DNA from 2 places in the Streptomyces sp. NPDC034103 genome. Region 1 is predicted to be linked to the other one. Evidence: predicted binding sites of a transcription regulator. Region 1 holds the regulator's gene; the other holds the start of a gene.
What was found. The regulator HspR, encoded in region 1, represses chaperone genes until heat shock. The targets are predictions, from matches to a motif close to TTGAGNNNNNNNNNCTCAA.
Positions count from the first base shown of each region.

Region 1 (9,870 bases):
GCGGCCTCGTAGTGGTCCACGTGGTGCATCGCGCCCTCGAGGCCGCGCAGGACGTAGATCACGATGCCGATGGTGAGGATGACGTACTCGACGAAGTACGCCTGCCAGGCCTTGGAGCCGGCGAAGCGGGACTTGCGACCGGGGCGCGAGGGCAGGTTCAGCAGGCGGATCGCGATGAGCACCGCGATGCCGAGGCCGGTCATCACGGTGATGAACTCGACGTACATCTCCCACGGCAGGAACCCGCCGATGACCGGCAGGACGAAGTCCGCCTGGAAGAGCTGGCCCATCGCCTGGCCCAGGATCGGGATCAGGGTCAGGAAGCCGATCGCCACGAACCAGTGGGCGACGCCCACGACGCCCCAGCGGTTCATCCGCGTGTGGCCGAGGAACTCCTTCACCAGCGTCACACTGCGCTGGTAGGGGTTGTCGACCCGGACGCCGGCGGGCAGTGGCTGGCCGAGCATGAAGAACCGGACGAACTGGGCGATGACGCGTGCGAACAGTGCCACGCCGACCACGGTCAGGACCAGCGACACGATGATCGCGGCGAGTTGCATGTCGGGGCTCCTCGGGCCTGCGATGGTTTCTCAGAGCGAGATTACTAAGCGGTAACTTATGCAGTTCTACGAGAGTACCCGTATCAGCCTCCGCACTGTAGCCAGCCGTGCGGTGATCTGTGTCGCTGAGGGTTGCCTTAAGAACTGACCGTGTTATTCGTACCAAATTGGTACATGTAGCACTAATTTAGACCCGTGCTCTACGGGATCGCCGCCGCCACGACCGCCCTTCTTCTCGCCGCGGTCCTCACCGCCCTGCTCCGGACGGCCGCGCTGCGGCTGGGCGTCGTCGACCGGCGTCGGCCGCAGCGCAAGGTGCCCCTGTTCGGCGGGGTGGCCGTGGTGCTCGCGACCTGCCTGGTGGCGGTGGCCGCGGGCCGCATGGGCGCGGCGCCCCTCGACGGCGGGGTCGGCGACCTGCTCGCCGCCGGGGCCGCCGTGGCCGCGCTGGGCCTGGTCGCGGACGTCCGGCGGATCAAGCCGCGCGTGCTCGTCGTGGGGACGGCGGTGGCGGCGGCCTGGGTCGTGCCGTACGAGGAGACCGGGTTCGCCGGAGGGCTGCTCGCCGTCGGCTGGATCGTGTTCGTCGCCCTCGGCTTCCGGGCCCTGGATCACGCGGACGGGGTGGTCGGGACCGTCGGGGTCGTCACCGCCTTCGGGGTCGGGGCCTGTGCCGCCATCGAGGTGATGGACGGGCTCGCGGTGCTGCTGAGCGTGCTGGCCGCCGCGCTGACCGGCTTCCTCATGCACAACTGGCCTCCCGCGCGCGTGGGGCTCGGCGCCTGCGGGTCGCTGTTCACCGGCTTCGTGCTCGCCTCGGCGGCCGTGGTGACCCGCGCCGGGTACGGACTCGGGTCCACCGCGGCGGTGTTCGGGGCGCTCGCCGTGGTGGTCGGCGCCGACGTCCTGCTGGTGCTGCTGTCCCGGCGGCTGACCGGCCGCTGCGGCCGCGACCATCTCGCCCACCGGCTGCGGCGGCTCGGACTGACCCCGCCCGGGGTCGCGGTCCTGCTCGGTCTGGCCGCGTTCTCGGGGGTACTCGTCGCCGTCCTGGTGCACCTCGGCCGGATCGGCGCGTCCGGGGCGCTCTGGGTGGGTGGCGGTGCCCTGGTCGCCGTGCTGGGGCTGCTGCGTATCAGGCCTTCCAGCTCACCTCGACCGGTATCTACGCAGGTCAGAGGTCAGTTGCGTGTAAGGAACGGATAAGAGTTGAGTCTTGGTGGCTCAGGTCTGTTGACCGCATGGGATACGTCAGGCACACTTGAGTCCGTTCCACTCAAGTCAGCTGGAGGAAATCACCATGGCACGTGCGGTCGGCATCGACCTGGGCACGACTAACTCCGTCGTCAGCGTTCTGGAGGGCGGCGAGCCCACCGTCATCACCAACGCCGAGGGTGCCAGGACCACGCCGTCCGTCGTCGCCTTCGCGAAGAACGGTGAGGTGCTGGTCGGCGAGGTGGCCAAGCGCCAGGCAGTCACGAACGTGGACCGGACCATCCGCTCCGTCAAGCGCCACATGGGCACGGACTGGAAGATCGAGCTCGACGGGAAGCCCTTCAACCCGCAGCAGATCTCCGCGTTCATCCTTCAGAAGCTGAAGCGGGACGCCGAGGCCTACCTGGGCGAGAAGGTGACCGACGCGGTCATCACCGTCCCGGCGTACTTCAACGACTCCGAGCGCCAGGCGACGAAGGAAGCCGGTGAGATCGCCGGTCTCAACGTCCTTCGCATCGTCAACGAGCCCACCGCGGCCGCGCTCGCCTACGGCCTCGACAAGGACGACCAGACGATCCTCGTCTTCGACCTCGGTGGCGGCACCTTCGACGTGTCCCTGCTGGAGATCGGCGACGGCGTCGTCGAGGTGAAGGCCACCAACGGTGACAACCACCTCGGTGGTGACGACTGGGACCAGCGTGTCGTCGACTACCTGGTGCAGCAGTTCAAGTCCGGTCACGGCGTGGACCTCGCCAAGGACAAGATGGCCCTCCAGCGCCTCCGCGAGGCCGCCGAGAAGGCCAAGATCGAGCTGTCCTCCTCCACCGAGACCTCGATCAACCTGCCCTACATCACCGCCTCCGCCGAGGGCCCGCTGCACCTGGACGAGAAGCTCACCCGGGCTCAGTTCCAGCAGCTGACCGCGGACCTGCTGGAGCGCTGCAAGACCCCGTTCTTCAACGTCATGAAGGACGCCGGCGTCTCCATCAACGAGATCGACCACGTCGTCCTCGTCGGTGGCTCCACCCGGATGCCCGCCGTGGCCGAGCTCGTGCGCGAGCTCACCGGTGGCAAGGACGCCAACAAGGGCGTCAACCCGGACGAGGTCGTCGCCATCGGCGCCGCCCTCCAGGCCGGTGTCCTCAAGGGTGAGGTCAAGGACGTCCTGCTCCTCGACGTCACGCCGCTGTCGCTTGGTATCGAGACCAAGGGCGGCATCATGACCAAGCTCATCGAGCGGAACACGACGATCCCGACCAAGCGGTCCGAGATCTTCACCACCGCCGAGGACAACCAGCCCTCCGTGCAGATCCAGGTCTACCAGGGCGAGCGCGAGATCGCGGCGTACAACAAGAAGCTCGGGATGTTCGAGCTCACCGGCCTGCCGCCGGCCCCGCGCGGTGTCCCGCAGATCGAGGTCGCCTTCGACATCGACGCCAACGGCATCATGCACGTGACCGCGAAGGACCTGGGCACGGGCAAGGAGCAGAAGATGACCGTCACCGGTGGCTCCTCGCTGCCGAAGGACGAGGTCAACCGGATGCGCGAAGAGGCCGAGAAGTACGCGGAGGAGGACCACGCCCGCCGCGAGGCCGCCGAGTCCCGCAACCAGGGCGAGCAGCTCGTCTACCAGACGGAGAAGTTCCTCAAGGACAACGAGGACAAGGTCCCCGGCGAGGTCAAGACCGAGGTCGAGGCCGCCGTCGAGGAGCTGAAGACCGCGCTCAAGGGCGAGGACACCGCCGAGATCCGCACCGCCACCGAGAAGGTCGCCGCGGTCTCCCAGAAGGTCGGCCAGGCCATGTACGCCGACGCCCAGGCCGCGCAGGCCGCCGGTGGCGCCGACGCCGGTGCCCCGCAGGACAAGGCGGACGACGACGTCGTGGACGCCGAGATCGTCGACGACGAGCGCAAGGACGGTGCCGCGTGACCGAGGAGACCCCGGGCTTCGAGGAGAAGCCCGACGTCCCCTCCGGCGCGACCCCCGACGACGCCGAGCCGAAGGCCGCCGACCCCTCCTCCCCGGAGGCGGAGGCGGCCCCGGCCGGGGACGCAACAGCCCAGATCGCCGGTCTGACGGCCCAGCTGGACCAGGCCCGCAAGGCGCTCGAGGAGCGCACCGCGGACCTCCAGCGGCTCCAGGCCGAGTTCCAGAACTACCGCCGCCGTGTGGAGCGGGACCGGGTCACGGTCAAGGAGGTCGCCGTCGCGAACCTCCTGACCGAACTCCTTCCCGTGCTCGACGACATCGGCCGCGCACGCGAACACGGTGAACTCGTCGGCGGCTTCAAGGGCGTCGGGGAGTCGCTGGAGACCGTCGCGGCGAAGATGGGCCTTCAGCAGTTCGGCAAGGAGGGCGAGCCCTTCGACCCGACGATCCACGAGGCCCTGATGCACAGCTACGCGCCGGACGTCACCGAGACGACCTGCGTCGCGATCCTCCAGCCGGGGTATCGCATCGGCGAGCGCACCATCCGCCCCGCGCGGGTGGCGGTCGCCGAACCGCAGCCGGGCGCGCAGACGGTCAAGGCCGAGGAGGGTTCCTCCGAGGCCGGCGACGACAAGGACAACGGCCCTGAGGAGGGCTGACGTAGACACCGAGCGGAACCGCGGAAAGGGGGCGCGTCGAGGATGAGCACCAAGGACTTCATCGAGAAGGACTACTACAAGGTCCTCGGCGTCCCCAAGGACGCCACCGAGGCCGAGATCAAGAAGGCGTACCGGAAGCTCGCCCGCGAGTTCCACCCGGACGCCAACAAGGGCAACACCAAGGCGGAGGAGCGCTTCAAGGAGATCTCCGAGGCGAACGACGTCCTCGGCGACCCCAAGAAGCGCAAGGAGTACGACGAGGCCCGCACCCTCTTCGGCAACGGCGGTTTCCGCCCGGGGCCGGGCGCGAGCGGCGGCTCCTTCAACTTCGACCTGGGCGACCTCTTCGGAGGCGCCCAGGGCGGCGGTCAGGGAGCCGGCGGCTTCGGCGGCGGCATCGGCGACGTCTTCGGGGGCCTGTTCAACCGGGGCGGCACGGGCACCACCCGTACCCAGCCCCGGCGCGGCCAGGACATCGACACCGAGGTCACGCTGAGCTTCACCGAGGCCATCGAGGGTGCCACCGTCCCGCTGCGGATGTCCTCGCAGTCCCCCTGCAAGGCCTGTTCCGGCACCGGCGACAAGAACGGCACACCGCGGGTGTGCCCGACCTGCGTCGGCACCGGCCAGGTGGCCCGGGGTTCGGGCGGCGGGTTCTCGCTGACCGACCCCTGCCCGGACTGCAAGGGCCGCGGACTGATGGCCGAGCACCCCTGCCTGGAGTGCAAGGGCAGCGGCCGCGCCAAGTCCTCGCGGACGATGCAGGTCCGTATCCCCGCCGGGGTGACGGACGGTCAGCGCATCCGGCTGCGCGGCAAGGGCGCACCGGGCGAGCGCGGCGGCCCGTCCGGCGATCTGTACGTCACCGTGCACGTCGACGCGCACCCGGTCTTCGGCCGCAAGGGCGACAACCTCACGGTCACCGTCCCGGTGACGTTCACCGAGGCGGCGCTCGGCGGCGAGGTCAAGGTCCCCACCCTGGGCGGGCCCGCCGTGACGCTGAAGCTGCCGCCGGGCACGCCCAACGGCCGCACCATGCGCGCCCGGGGCAAGGGCGCGGTCCGCAAGGACGGCACCCGCGGCGACCTGCTGGTCACCGTCGAGGTGAGTGTCCCGGCGGATCTGACGGGGAAGGCTCGTGACGCACTCGAGGCGTATCGCGAGGCGACCGCGGGCGAGGACCCGCGGGCGGAGCTGTTCCAGGCCGCGAAGGGAGCTTGATGGAGATGGACGGCCGTCGACGCAACCCGTATGAACTGACCGAGGAAACCCCGGTCTACGTCATCTCGGTGGCTGCCCAGCTGTCCGGTCTGCATCCGCAGACACTGCGCCAGTACGACCGGCTCGGCCTGGTCTCCCCGGACCGCACCGCGGGCCGGGGCCGGCGCTACTCGGCCCGCGACATCGAACTGCTGCGCACCGTCCAGCAGTTGTCGCAGGACGAGGGCATCAACCTGGCCGGTATCAAGCGCATCATCGAGCTGGAGAACCAGGTCGCCGCGTTGCAGTCGAGGGTGGCCGAACTCCAGGCCGCCGTCGAGGGCGCCGCCGCGGCCATCCAGCAGCGCGAGGCGGCGGTCCACGCGTCGTACCGCCGTGACCTGGTGCCGTATCAGGAAGTGCAGCAGACCAGCGCGTTGGTGGTGTGGCGTCCCAAGGGGCGGCAGGACTGACGCAGGCAGGTGAAAGGGGCCCGGAGGGATGAACCTCCGGGCCCCTTCGCCTGCGCCGGCTCAGAGCCAGGAGTCCCAGATGCCGTACGCCGTCGGCGTGGACGCGGCCTCCGCGCCGGCGGCGTCCAGGCGGACGACGCGGTAGTAGTACAGGCCCAGCGTGTCCTCGTGGACCGTCTTGTCCATGAAGTACACGGCGTCGCCCATCGTGCCCTCGGCGAGGGTGACATAGGCGGCCGAGGCCGGGTCCCAGCGCTCCACGCGGTAGCTCGCGAACCGGCCGCAGTCGCCGAGGCCGGAGCTCTCGGAGCAACCGACGTACAGCTCCGGGTACTGGTCCTCGCGGATCCCGGTCCCCGTCCAGCCCGGCGGCCGGGTGTCGGGCAGGGTGACGGAGAGCTCGGCGGGGTGGAAGGCCTCGGGCCCCGCCCACCAGTCGATCAAGGGGGAGCCGTCCGTGGCGGCCACCTTGTAGGTGTGCGCGGCGCCGTCGGGGACCGTCGGGCAGAGGATCTCGGTCTCGGCCAGGGAGTCGCCCGTCCAGCAGTTCTGGTCCCAGACCGTCTCGCCGGTCTCCGGGTCCGTGACGCCCTGCCACACCTTGTAGCCGGTGACGTCGTCGTCGGCCGGCGGCGTCCAGGTCAGGCGCACCCCGAGCGGGATCTGCTCGGCGGCCAGGTTCCGCACCGGGGCCGGGCGCTCGGTGTCCGGGGTGGTCGCGGTGGCGGCGGGGCCGGGCCGCGACTCATGGCCGTACGGGTCGAGCGTCACGACGGTGTAGTCGTACGTCGTCTCGGAGGCACCGGAGACGTCCCAGCAGACGCCGTTGATCTGCCGGGGACCGGCGTAGTCGGGGGCGTCGCCGGTGTTCCAGGTCCAGTACGTCTTGGGGTCCGTCAGCGGCAGGTCCCGCGAGTCGTTGGGCTTGCAGGCGGCCACCGTGCTGCTCTCGCCGGTCGCCCTGTCGGTGCGGACGATCCGGTAGGTGAGCAGCGGCCTGTCCTCGCCGAAGGTCCACGGGTCGGCGCTGCTCCACTCGATCATCACCCCCTCGCCGAACCGGTCCGCGGTGGTGCGGAACGGCGCGATCGCCCCGGGCCGGTCCGCCATGGTCAGCGTGACCTCCACGGGGGCGGCGGCGTTGCCCTTCGCGTCCACCGAGCGCACCGCGTACCGGTAGTCGTCGGCGACCGCGAGGAGTTGGCGCGGCACGGCGTCGGTCCCGGTGGTGGTGGTCGGGGTGTCGCCGGTGGCGCCGGGCAGCGCGTCGAGCCAGCCGCCGGTCGCCGGGTCGTACTGGAGGACCTGGTAGGAGGCGGCCCCGTCGACGGCCGACCACAGCAGGTGCGGAACGCCCGACCGGTACTCGACGCGCGCGTCGGCCGCGGTCGCGGGCGGTGTCAGGTCCGAGGTGGTGAAGGTGGCGGCGGGCGAGTACGCCGACCAGTTCCCCACGGCGTCCCTGGCCCGGCCCCGGTAGGTGACCTTGCTGCCGTCGGCGGCGCGACCGGTGTCGCAGATCGCGCCCTTGGTGCCGGTGTACACGGTGGCCCAGGTGCTGGTGACGGGGTTGAGTCGCTGCATCTCGTACAGCGCGATGTCGGCCGCGTTCTGCGCGCTCGTGACCAACTCCGGGGCCGCGTAGGGCTGGTCCACCGGGCACGCGTCCATCTCGACGAACGGCGCGGCGGGCGGGGTGGTGTCCACGCTGGTGACCGCCTGGTCGGCGGTGCCGGCCGAGACGTTGCCCGCCTTGTCGTAGGCGCGGACCTCGTAGGAGTAGGTCGCACCGGTGGGCGGAGGGGTGTCCGTGTACGAGGTGGAGGTGGTCGTGGCGAGCGCCTTGCTGCCGAAGGAGGTGCCCTGGAGCCGCCGGTAGACCTTGTACCCGGCGAGGTCCATTTCCTTGTTCCTCGCCCAGGTGAGCTTGGCGTGGTTGCCGCTCTTGTCGTACGAGGCGGCGGTGCCGGCCGGGGCGAGGGGCTTGGTCTGGTCGACGGTGGCGGAGGTGCGGGGTGTGTAGCCGAACTTGACCTTGGCGGGGCCGGTCCAGTTGACGTAGTCGACGCGGAGGATGTGCTTGCCGGAGGGAATCGTCACGTTGACGGTCTTGGAGACGGTCGACGAGACGTTCTTCCAGAGGTCGATCTTGCGGACGCCGTCGACGTAGACCCTGATGCCGTCGAGACCGGAGGCGGCGAGGGCGAAGGGGCCGCCGGAGCCGAAGTCGCGGGTCACGGACCAGCGGACGCCGAAGTTGTCGGACGGCAGGCCGGAGGCGGGAGCGCCGCTCCAGCTCTGGTCGATCGCGCTGTCGCAGTCCGTCCTCTTCGGGGTGCCGGAGAAGCTCGTGTCCGCGAAGAACTGCCGTGTGAACACCGGCGAGGCGCAGGTGGTCGCGGCGGAGGCGGGCGTGAGCGTGAGCAGGGTGCCCGCGGTGGCGAGTACGACGGCGGTCGCGGCGGCCGCGGTCGTACGTCTGGCTGGGTTCATGCGGTCCTTCGGTCCTGTCCGACGACGGGAGAGATCACCGTCGTCGAAACAGGACCGGCAAGGGCACCGATTGGTTGTACGGCGGATCTCAGGGAAACACGTCGAGGACCAGGTCGGCGGCCGACGACCACATCGACTCCGCACCCGTGCCGAACGCGGAGGCCAGCGCGTACCCGACGGCCGCGTCCATGGCGTCCGGCTTGGCGTCCGAGCGCCACTTGGCGGCCTTCACCTCGCCGCGGCCCTTCGAGTGGAAGTCGCCCAGCCGCCGCCCGTCGCGCAGGAGGCGGCTGTCCGGCATGGAGTGGGGCATCAGCCGCCAGTGCCGGCCCGCGTGCCGGACGTCGACCCGGTACGAATGCCGGATCAGCCGTCCCCGGCCGGGGGCCAGCGCGGCCGCCTCGCCGCCGACGGTGAGGATGAGCAGGCCGGCGTCCCGGGTGCCGATCGGGATGTCCCCGTCGGCCTTGGTGCCGGTCGCCCGGCTCAGCACGACCCGCGGGATCGCCTCGCCCTCGACGACGACTTCACCCCGCCAGCTGTTCAGGCGGACGGTGAGCGGTCCGAAGAGGGTGTCCGTGACAGAGCTTTCGCTGATGGTCATACGGTCCTCGTGGGGTCGTCAGGAGTTCGGTGCTCTGACTGTCCAGTCGCCCGCCGGCGGGGGTTCGGTTCCCTCGGCCGCCACCCCGTAACGGTTCACCCGGTGGTCTCCGGGTCCGCGAGCGGCTCGGTGACCGTGACGTAGGAGAAGTCCTCGCCGCTGGTGAGGCGTGAGTTGCCGGCTTCGTCCACGGCGACGACGGCCCAGCGGACGGTCTCGCCCCGGGGGGTGTAGATCTCGTGGGAGTAGTACAGGGTCGGCTCGTCCACCCAGGACTGCCGGACCTCGCCCCACAGTTCGTACTGCCAGGCGCCGTCGACGAGAACGCCGCGGTGGACGGTGTAGTGGTCGACGTCCTCCTCGGTGTTGCGCTTCCAGGCGAGTTCGATGTCGGTGCCGTTCATCGCGCCGCGCAGACCGCCGACGGCGGCCGGGGTGAGGCCGGTGGCGGGTGCGGTGCCGGTGACCGGGGCCGAGGGAGCGGATTCCTGGTCCTGGGTGTCCACGGCGGTCACCGTGTACGTGTAGGAGGTGCCCTGCCGGACGTCCGTGTCCGTGTATGAGGTCTTCGTGGGACCGACCTCGTCGAAGAGCTCGCCGTCGCGGTAGATCCGGAAGAGGCCGAGGTCGCGGGTGACGGGGCTGGTGGGTGCCTTCCAGGACAGCGTGACGCCCGTGCCCGCCTGTGTCGCGGCGGTGAGTCCGGTGGGCGCGGACGGCGCCCAGTCGCCTCGTT
Region 1 is NZ_JBVISS010000003.1:250,170-260,039, reverse strand. Features, by position in the region: gene ACZ56U_RS07350 ((Fe-S)-binding protein) at 1-560, opposite strand, end outside; gene ACZ56U_RS07345 (MraY family glycosyltransferase) at 756-1,766, shown strand; gene dnaK (molecular chaperone DnaK) at 1,861-3,705, shown strand; gene grpE (nucleotide exchange factor GrpE) at 3,702-4,364, shown strand; gene dnaJ (molecular chaperone DnaJ) at 4,407-5,585, shown strand; gene ACZ56U_RS07325 (heat shock protein transcriptional repressor HspR) at 5,591-6,037, shown strand; gene ACZ56U_RS07320 (PA14 domain-containing protein) at 6,098-8,530, opposite strand; gene ACZ56U_RS07315 (hypothetical protein) at 8,619-9,134, opposite strand; gene ACZ56U_RS07310 (fibronectin type III domain-containing protein) at 9,230-9,870, opposite strand, start outside.

Region 2 (9,870 bases), on a different contig from region 1:
CCTGGAACTCCGCCGGGTAGTCCATCGAGCCGACGCCCATGATGACCGACTGACCGGGCATCAGGCGCGGGACCGAGTGGACGGTGCCGAGGCCGCCGGGGTTGGTCAGGGAGACCGTCACACCGGTGAAGTCGTCCATGCCCAGCTTGCCGTCACGGGCGCGGCGGACGATGTCCTCGTAGGCCTGCCAGAACTCGAAGAAGTTCAGCGTCTCGGCCTTCTTGATGCCCGCGACGACCAGCTGGCGGTCGCCGTTGGGCTTCACCAGGTCGATGGCGAGGCCGAAGTTGATGTGCTCCGGCTTGACCAGGGTCGGCTTGCCGTCCTTCTCCGCGAAGGAGTGGTTCATCGACGGCATGGCCTTGATGGCCTGCACCATCGCGTACCCGATGAGGTGCGTGAAGGAGATCTTCCCGCCCCGGGCGCGCTTGAGGTGGTTGTTGATGACGATGCGGTTGTCGAAGAGCAGCTTCACCGGGACGGCGCGCACGGACGTGGCCGTGGGCACCTCCAGCGAGGCGTTCATGTTCTTCGCGACCGCGGCGGCGGGACCGCGCAGCGTGACCAGCTCCGGACCGTCCGCGGAGGCGGCGGCGGGCTCGGCCTTCGGCTTGGCCGCGGCGGGCTTGGCCGGAGCGGCGGCCGGGGCCGGGGCGGCGGCCTTCGCCGGCGCGGCGGGCGCGGCGGCAGCGGGCTGAGCGACCGCGGGGGCCGGCGCGGGCACCGAGGGTGCCGCGGGAGCGGCCGGGGCGGCGGGCGCCGCCTGGGCCGGAGCCGCGGGGGCCGGAGCGGCCGCGGCCGGGGCGGCGGCCGCACCTGGCTTGTAGTCGGCGAAGAAGTCCCACCAGGCTCGGTCTACCGAATTCGGGTCCTGGAGGTACTGCTGATAGATCTCGTCGACGAGCCACTCATTGGGACCGAACGCCGCAGCGGGGTTCTTCCCCGCTTGGTCTGCGTCGGTCGAGATGCTCGAGTTACTGGGGGACTGTGGCGACACGGCGGTAACCGCCCTCTTCCGCTTCTCACAAGGTGATGGACAGCGGGAATAAAGGCTACGCCTCCCCGGCCGGGAAGGTCAGGCCGGGCATGGTCATCGTCGTGTAAGTCACATCGGAAAGCGCGTTTCGGGGCCAGAAATGGCGGGAAACAAGCGTGGTTCCGGTTCAGGAGGGAAGGGCGGAGCCAGGCCTCGGACGCCGATGGCGCGGGCCGGTGGCAGATCACAGGTGATCACACGTGTCCGTCAGCGCGGACCGCGGTGGATCTTGTGGCTCCGCTTCGAACTTTACGTCAACTTGGCAGAGATGTAAGTCCCGGAAGGGTGACAAGGATCCGGCAACCCCGCTCGGATTCGGCCACTCCGATCCGGCCGCCGTGCAGATCCACCGCCCAGCGGGCGATCGCCAGGCCGAGCCCGGTGCCGCCGTCGCTGCCCGGACCGTGCGGCCGGTTCACGGCCCCCCGGTTGAACCGCTCGAAGACGCGGTGCCACTCGGAGCGCGGGATGCCGGGGCCCTCGTCGAGGACCTCCAGCTCCAGGGAGTCCGGCACGGACCCGCGCCGGGCCTTGACCGTCACGCGCCCGTGCGGCGGGCTGTGCTTGACCGCGTTGTCGATCAGGTTGGCCACCACCTGGTGGATCCGCTCCGGGTCCGCGTGCGCGGTCAGCTCCGGCGGGGACACGTCCAGGTGCAGATGCACGTCCGTCCGCGTGTGGCTGCCGGAACCGGAGGCGATGCCCGCGCGCGCCGACGCGACCATGTTGGCCTCCTTCAGCACGCCCGAGAGGTACGGCCACACCTCGAAACGGCGCGCCTTCAGCGGGACGACGCCGTTGTCGAGGCGGGAGAGGTCCAGGAGCGTCTCGACCAGCCGCCCCAGCCGTTCCGTCTGCTTCAGGGCCGTACGCATCGTCTCGGGATCCGCGGGCGAGAACCCGTCCACGATGTTCTCCAGCACCGCCCTGAGCCCCGCGATGGGGGTTCTGAGCTCGTGGGAGACATTCGCCACGAGTTCCTTGCGCTGCTGTTCCTGGGCCTCCAGGTCGTCGGCCATCCGGTTGATGGTCTCGGCGAGGTCGCCCAGCTCGTCCCGGCGGTTCTCCCGCACCCGGCGGGTGTAGTCGCCGTGCGAGATGGAGCGGGCGACCGCGTTCATCTCGTCGAGCGGGGCCGTGAGCGAGTGCGCCACGAACTGGGTGATCAACAGCGTGGCGATCATCGAGAAGACCGTGATGAACCGCAGCTCCGTCTTGGTGCGCACCGCGATCATCGACAGACCCGTGGTGATCAGGACCGAGGTGACGACGAGCGCCCCCAGCTTGGTCTTGATCGAGAACGGGCGCACGCCGCCCCAGGGCTCCCAGGGGCCTCTCCGTCCGGGCGGGCCGCCGCTCATGGCGTCGGCGTCTCCAGGGCGTAGCCCACGCCGTGCACCGTGCGGATCCGCTCGGCGCCGATCTTCCGGCGCAGGGCCTTGATGTGGCTGTCGACCGTGCGGGTGCCGGAGGCGTCCGCCCAGTCCCACACCTCGGCGAGGAGCTGCTCACGGGAGAGCACCGCGCGCGGGGTGTTCGCCAGGCACACCAGGAGGTCGAACTCGGTGGGGGTGAGGTGAACATCCTCACTGTGCACCCGCACCCGGCGCTGCGCGTGGTCGATCTCCAGCTCGCCCAGGCGCAGGATGCCGCTTCTGGGCGTCGCGGCGGCCAGCGCGGCCCGCTCCACCCGGCGCAGCAGCACGTGCACGCGCGCGGCCAGCTCCCGCATCGAGAACGGCTTGGTCATGTAGTCGTCCGCGCCGACCCCGAGACCGACCAGCATGTCGGTCTCGTCGTCGCGCGCGGTCAGCATCAGCACCGGCACCGGGCGGGCGGCCTGCACGCGGCGGCAGACCTCCAGGCCGTCGAAGCCGGGCAGCATGATGTCGAGGATCAGCAGGTCGGGCTGCCAGGCCTCGGCCGTGTCGACCGCCGCCGGACCGTCGCCCGCGGTCTGCACGAGGAATCCCTCGGCACGCAGACGGGTCGCGATGGCCTCCACGATCGTCGGGTCGTCCTCGACCACCAGCACCCGGCGCTGCGCACCGGGGGTGGCCGTGGCCGTGCCGTTGTGGGAGGTGTGTGTCTGCTCCATCGCCCGCCCCAAGGGTTGCTTTCCGGAATCAGTGGGGTGATCCCGCTTACTGGGTTGTGCCTGCGCATGCTTGCGATTGACGCTTGAATGATCTGCGCCGGAAAGCAGGGTACGGGGAGTCACCACGCCACGGCTATCCAGGTCGGACACCGAGATGCACGACGTCCGGAACGCCCCGGGCAACCGGCACCTCTTCGGTACGCACCTGCTGGAACCCGGCATTCCGGAGGGTTCCTTCAAATTCCGGAGAAGGTCGCGCGGACCACACCGCGAGCACCCCGCCGGGTCTCAACATCCTTGCGCAACCGGCCAGTCCGGCCGGCGAGTACAGCCCGTCGTTGCCCTCGGTGACGGTCCAGTCGGGTCCGTTGTCGATGTCCAGGCACAGCGCGTCGTACGTGTCCGATGTCTCATTCACATAAGTGACAAGGTCGGTTTCCAGAATCGCAGTGCGCGGGTCGGCGAGCGCGGCGGCGGAGAGAGCGGCCAGCGGGCCGCGGCGATGCCAGTCGATGATGGCCGGTTCCCGCTCCACGACGGCGATCCGGCCCCAGCGCGGATCGCCGGCGGCGTGTGCGAGCGAGAACCCGACCCCGAGGCCGCCGATCAGCACGCTCGGCTCCGGCCGGCCGTCCAGCGCGTCGCGCGCCAGGTCCACCAGCAGCCGCTCCGAGCGGCCGTCCGAAGTGTCCATCAGGAAGCACCCGTTGGCGATGATCTGCAGCAACTCGCCGTGCCGGCGCAGCACGACCTCGCCGTGCGGGCCCTCGCGACGGTCCAGGACCTCGGGAATGTCGTACGAGACGGGCATCCGCCCATCCTGGCAGTTTCGGTGCGGGGTGCACCGGGATTTCCGGCGGACCGTCCTTCCGGTCCCGCGAAGGTGGTTGAGAAGGGTGGTTGAGAAGTCGCTGTGAATCGGCGTGCGCGTGGCGCCGGTCACAGACAGCGGGGCGGGAGAGCGCGAAGGGTGGGGAACGACGGAAGGAGCGCCCACGGTGGAACGGCCTGCGCAGTCGGCGGACGCCCCGCACGCTCCCTCGGACGCCTGTCACCCCGACGCCGCGGGACTCCTGGACGCGGTACCGAGCCAGCGCGCACCGGCTCCTGCGCCCGCCGGGTCGGGGCCTGCCGAGTCGGCCCCCGCGCCCGCCGAGTCCGCGCCCGTCCAGCCGGTGTCCGTCCCCGAGGCTCGTCGCCGGCTCCGACCCTGGCGGCTGCTCCCCACTCCCGCCGGGACGCCGTTCACCTTCGGTTACGCCGCGGTCCTGGCCGTCACCTCGCTCGTCACCGCGTACGCCGACCCCGCCCTCGTCCACTCCCTGCTCCAGGGCTCCAGCACCGACGTGGCCCACCTCGTGCGCACGCCCGTGCTCGTCCTGGTCGCCAGCGCGCTGTGGATGGCGGGCGGTGTCACGTCGCCGTACGCGCTGGGCTTCCTGCTGGTCATGACCGCGCTGGAGCGGCGGATCGGCGGTCCGCGGGCGGCCGGGGTCTTCCTGCTCGGCCATGTCCTGGCCACCCTCGCCACCGAGCTCCCGGTCGGACTGGCCGTGCTGGTCGGCCACCTTCCCGGCAGCTCCCTGCACCGCCTCGACTACGGCATCAGCTTCGGTGTCGCCGCCGCCACGGGCGCCCTGGCGGGCCTTCTGCCGCGGTGGCTCGGCCTGCCCCTGCTGACCCTCTTCGGGGGCATGCTCCTCCAGAGCCTCCTCGCCTTCACCGACCCGATGACCGAGTGGGGGCACCTGATCGCGCTGTCCGTCGGGGTCGCCACCTGGCCGACGGTCCGCCGCTGGGCCAGGACGCGCGCCGCCGCGTAGGCCCCGTACACCGGGCCCGGGTCAACGCCGGGACGCCGAGCCGTTGTTCACCCCGCCTGGCTGTGAACGAGCCTGCGGGGTGCGGGCGGTTCCCTGCACGCCATGGCGGTGAGCGCATGGCGGCGCCGGTCGTGACCCGCCCTACCGTCGCTCCGTCCAGCGGTACGGGTTCTCTACGGCACCCCGGGGCCGGTGAACTTCGCGCTGGTCAGTGGGGCCACCATGGTCCACCCCAGCGACTCGTACAGGCCGCGGCCGGCCGGTGTGCCCGCCAGGACGCATGTCTCGGCGCCCTGTTCGGCCGCCGCCCGCTGGAGTGTGCGCATGACGTGACTGCCGAGTCCCTTGCGCCGGTGGGCCGGGGAGGTGGCGATCTGGTCGGCGACCGCCGTCGCGCCGGTCGGGGTGATCTGGCCGCGGGCCGCCCAGGAGCCGTCGGGGGCGGCGAGCAGGGTGCGGATGACACCACCCCGGGACCAGGTGCGCTGCCGGTAGCCGTCCGGGGGTGCCGCCTCGGCGGCCGGTGCGGTGAGGGGGAGCGTCATCAGACAGCCCGGGTCGGGGTCGATCCACCAGCCCTCACCCAGCCAGCCGCGGACCACGGCCGGGTCCCGGAACACCTTCAGCCACACCCCGGCGCCCGTGACCGCCTCGGCCACCTTGCGCACGGTCGCCTCCTCGACGTCCTCGCCGGTCGCGCCGAACACATGCCGGGTGACATGGCCGTCCATGCCCATGTCGATCGTGCATCCCCAGGGTTCGAGGACCGGCGGGGCCGCCCCGCGCGAGACGACCCACCCGTCCACCCATGCCCGCACGATCCGGTCCATGCCGCGGTCCCCTCGCTGGTAATAAGTGAATGCAGTCGGTGGTTATTACAGCAGCGCCGCCAACCCCTTCGGCAGAGGTGATCGCTCACAGCGAACGCCCCCCGGGGAACATTCAGCGACTCACGTGCATTGAGTCGGCATAGCTCAACTTGAATGCCGAAGGGGAGATCATGGCTTCGACGTCCACACCGCTCACTCTGCCTGTGCTGCCGCTCGACGACGAGGTCGTGCTGCCCGGCATGGTGGTCCCGCTCGACCTGAGCGACGCCGACGTGCGCGCCGCGGTGGAGGCCGCCCAGGCCGCCGCCCGGTCGGAACCGGGGAAGCCCAAGGTGCTGCTGGTGCCACGCATCGACGGCAACTACCCGGGCACCGGTGTCCTCGGCACCGTCGAACAGGTCGGACGGCTGGCCGACGGCGACCCGGGCGCCCTGATCCGCGGCCGGGGGCGGGTGAAGATCGGTGCGGGGACGACCGGACCGGGCGCCGCCCTCTGGGTCGAGGGTGTCCGTGTCGACGAGACCGTGCCCGAGCCGCTGCCGGGCCATGTCACCGAACTGGTCAAGGAGTACAAGGCCCTCGCCACCGCCTGGCTGCGCAAGCGCGGCGCCTGGCAGGTCGTGGACCGCGTCCAGGCCATCGACGACGTCTCCGCGCTGGCCGACAACTCCGGCTACTCGCCGTTCCTGAGCACCGACCAGAAGGTCGAGCTCCTGGAGACCGCCGACCCGGTCGCCCGGCTCAAGCTCGCCACCCAGCACCTGCGCGACCACCTCGCCGAGCAGGACGTCGCCGAGACCATCGCCAAGGACGTCCAGGAGGGCGTCGACAAGCAGCAGCGCGAGTTCCTGCTGCGCCGTCAGCTGGAGGCCGTGCGCAAGGAACTGCGGGAGCTCAACGGCGACTCCAAGGACGCGGCGGAGGAGTCCGACGACTACCGCGCGCGGGTGGAGGCCGCCGACCTGCCGGAGAAGGTCCGCGAGGCCGCGCTCAAGGAGGTCGACAAGCTGGAGCGGTCCAGCGACCAGTCGCCCGAGGGCTCGTGGATCCGGACCTGGCTGGACACCGTGCTCGAACTGCCGTGGAACGAGCGGACCGAGGACGCGTACGACATCCAGGGTGCCAAGGCGGTCCTGGACGCCGAGCACGCGGGCCTGGAGGACGTGAAGGAGCGGATCACCGAGTACCTGGCGGTGCGCAAGCGGCGCAACGACCGGGGGCTCGGGGTCGTCGGCGGCCGGCGCGGCGGTGCCGTGCTCGCCCTCGTCGGCCCGCCCGGCGTCGGCAAGACCTCGCTGGGCGAGTCGGTCGCGCACGCCATGGGGCGCAAGTTCGTCCGCGTCGCCCTCGGCGGTGTGCGCGACGAGGCCGAGATCCGCGGCCACCGGCGCACGTACGTCGGCGCGCTGCCCGGCCGGATCGTGCGGGCGATCAAGGAAGCCGGATCCATGAACCCGGTGGTGCTGCTGGACGAGATCGACAAGGTGGGCTCCGACTTCCGCGGCGACCCTGCGGCGGCCCTCCTGGAGGTCCTGGACCCGGCGCAGAACCACACCTTCCGCGACCACTACCTGGAGGTCGAACTCGACCTGTCGGACGTGGTCTTCCTCGCCACCGCCAACGTCCTGGAGGCCATCCCGGAGGCCCTGCTCGACCGTATGGAGCTGGTCCGCCTCGACGGCTACACCGAGGACGAGAAGGTCGTCATCGCCCGCGACCACCTGCTCCCGCGCCAGCTGGAGCGGGCGGGCCTGGACAAGGACGAGGTGACCCTCGACGAGAGCGCCCTGCGCAAGCTCGCCGGCGAGTACACCCGCGAGGCGGGCGTGCGCACCCTGGAGCGGTCCATCGCCCGGCTGCTGCGCAAGGTCGCGGCCCAGCACGAACTGGGCGAGCGCAAGCTGCCGTTCACGGTCACGGACGAGGAGCTGCGCGGCCTGATCGGGCGGCCGCACCACGTCCCGGAGTCGGCGCAGGACCCGGCGGAGCGCCGTACGGCGGTGCCGGGCGTGGCGACGGGCCTCGCGGTCACGGGGGCCGGCGGTGACGTGCTCTTCGTCGAGGCGTCCCTCGCGGACCCGGAGACGGGCGCGGCGGGCCTGACCCTGACCGGTCAGCTCGGCGACGTGATGAAGGAGAGCGCGCAGATCGCGCTCAGCTTCCTGCGCTCGCACGGCGCGGAGCTGGAGCTGCCGGTGGGCGACCTGAAGGACCGGGGCGTGCACATCCACTTCCCGGCGGGCGCGGTACCCAAGGACGGCCCGAGCGCGGGCATCACGATGACGACGGCCCTGGCCTCGCTGCTCAGCGGACGCCTCGTGCGGACCGACGTGGCGATGACCGGCGAGGTCTCGCTGACCGGCCGGGTCCTGCCGATCGGCGGCGTCAAGCAGAAGCTGCTGGCCGCGCACCGGGCGGGCGTCACCACCGTCGTCATCCCCAAGCGCAACGAGCCCGACCTGGACGACGTCCCGGCGGAGGTGCTGGACAAGCTCGACGTGCACGCCGTGACCGACGTCCGCCAGGTCCTGGAGCTGGCGCTGTCCCCGGCGACGAGCGAGGCGGCGCCGGAGGTGCCGGTGGCGGCGTGACGTCCGCGCGCCGCGTGACGTCCGGTGGCGGCGTGACGGACGTCATCGGATGAGAGGAAGGCCCGGGTTCTCGTGAGGGAGGCCCGGGCCTTCGCCGTGCGTGCCGGGGTCAGCCGTTGGCGAGGGCGACGACCCGGTCGAGGGCCCCGTTGAACTTGTCGTGGTCACCGACGGTCGGGCCGGAGGAGGTGTACTGCCACATGGTGTGGTACGCCCAGCCGGCCGGCAGCGTCCCGACGGTCGACGCGTACCGCGCGATCCACAGCGGGTTGGCGGCGGCGAACCCCCCGTAGTTCCCCGTGCACTCGGTCCACCAGCTGGTGGCGGTGTAGATGACGGCGTCGCGCCCGGTGCGGGCCCGGTACTGGGTGAGGAAGTCCCGGATCCACGTCACCATCGCGCTCTGCGTCTTGCCGTAGCAGGAGGCGCCGTAGGGGTTCCACTCGATGTCGAGCACGCCCGGCAGGGTCCGGCCGTCCCGGGACCAGCCGCCGCCGTGGTCGACGAAGTAGTTGGCCTGGGTCGCGCCGCTGGTGGTGTCGGGGGTGGCGAAGTGGTAGGCGCCGCGGACCATGCCGACGTTGTACGAGCCGGTGTACTGCTGGGCGAAGTAGGGGTTGGTGTAGTACGTCCCCTCGGTCGCCTTCGTATAGGCCCACCTCACCCCGCTGTTCCACAGGGTGGACCAGGCGACGTTGCCCTGGTGGCTGGAGACGTCGACGCCCTCCGTCTGGGCGGCGCGGGTCTCGCGCGGGACGCCGTCCTTCCCGTCGTGGGCGAGGACGCCGACGCCCATGTGGGCGGAGCCGCGGGCGGGGGTGTCGGCGGCGGGGGAGGGGGCGGCGGGGGCGGCCGCGAGGAGGGTTCCCGCGAGGGCGACGAGGGCCGCGAGGAAGAGGCGTACCGATCCGGGTCTGTGCACGGGCATGCGTGCCTCCGAAGGCTCGGTGGTGGGGGGAGCGGGGGAGTGTGGGGGGTGCCGACGCGCATTTCTGGCGTGGCCATGCCAGCGAGTGCCTGGTAGGGAAGCTACGCGCGGAGACGAAGGGCAGGGAAGGGGGTCCGGAGGCTGCCGTTGGTCTTGACCTGCGAAATACTGACCGAGCTGCGGCGATGACGGCATGTGGCGGAAACTTTCATGACCCGGAAAACCGAGGCAGGGACTGACGTGCGCGAAGACGGGAACGACGGCGGACACGCGAGCGGGTCCGCGCTGCCCGGGAGTGTGGTGAACCAGCCCGAATTCCTGGCGTTGGAACGCGAGTTGACCGTGCTGCTGCGGCGCGCCCGGGCCAGCCAGGGCGAGATGGCCCGCGAGGTCCACCCGGACCTGGAGTCCTCGGCCTACGGCCTGTTGGTGCGGCTCGACGAGTACGGCCGCCAGCGCGCCACGGAACTCGCCGCGTACATCGGCGTCGGCAAGGCCACCATGTCCCGGCAGTTGCGGGCCCTGGAGGACCTCGGGCTCGTCACCCGCGCACCCGACCCGGCG
Region 2 is NZ_JBVISS010000005.1:258,627-268,496, reverse strand. Features, by position in the region: gene ACZ56U_RS12965 (multifunctional oxoglutarate decarboxylase/oxoglutarate dehydrogenase thiamine pyrophosphate-binding subunit/dihydrolipoyllysine-residue succinyltransferase subunit) at 1-997, opposite strand, end outside; gene ACZ56U_RS12960 (HAMP domain-containing sensor histidine kinase) at 1,291-2,397, opposite strand; gene ACZ56U_RS12955 (response regulator transcription factor) at 2,394-3,134, opposite strand; gene ACZ56U_RS12950 (spermidine synthase family protein) at 3,268-3,945, opposite strand; gene ACZ56U_RS12945 (rhomboid-like protein) at 4,133-4,957, shown strand; gene ACZ56U_RS12940 (GNAT family N-acetyltransferase) at 5,131-5,787, opposite strand; gene lon (endopeptidase La) at 5,958-8,378, shown strand; gene ACZ56U_RS12930 (lysozyme) at 8,488-9,306, opposite strand; gene ACZ56U_RS12925 (MarR family winged helix-turn-helix transcriptional regulator) at 9,547-9,870, shown strand, end outside.
Region 2: a site for HspR is predicted at 5,917-5,935, ahead of lon (endopeptidase La). Genes of this name have one in related genera too.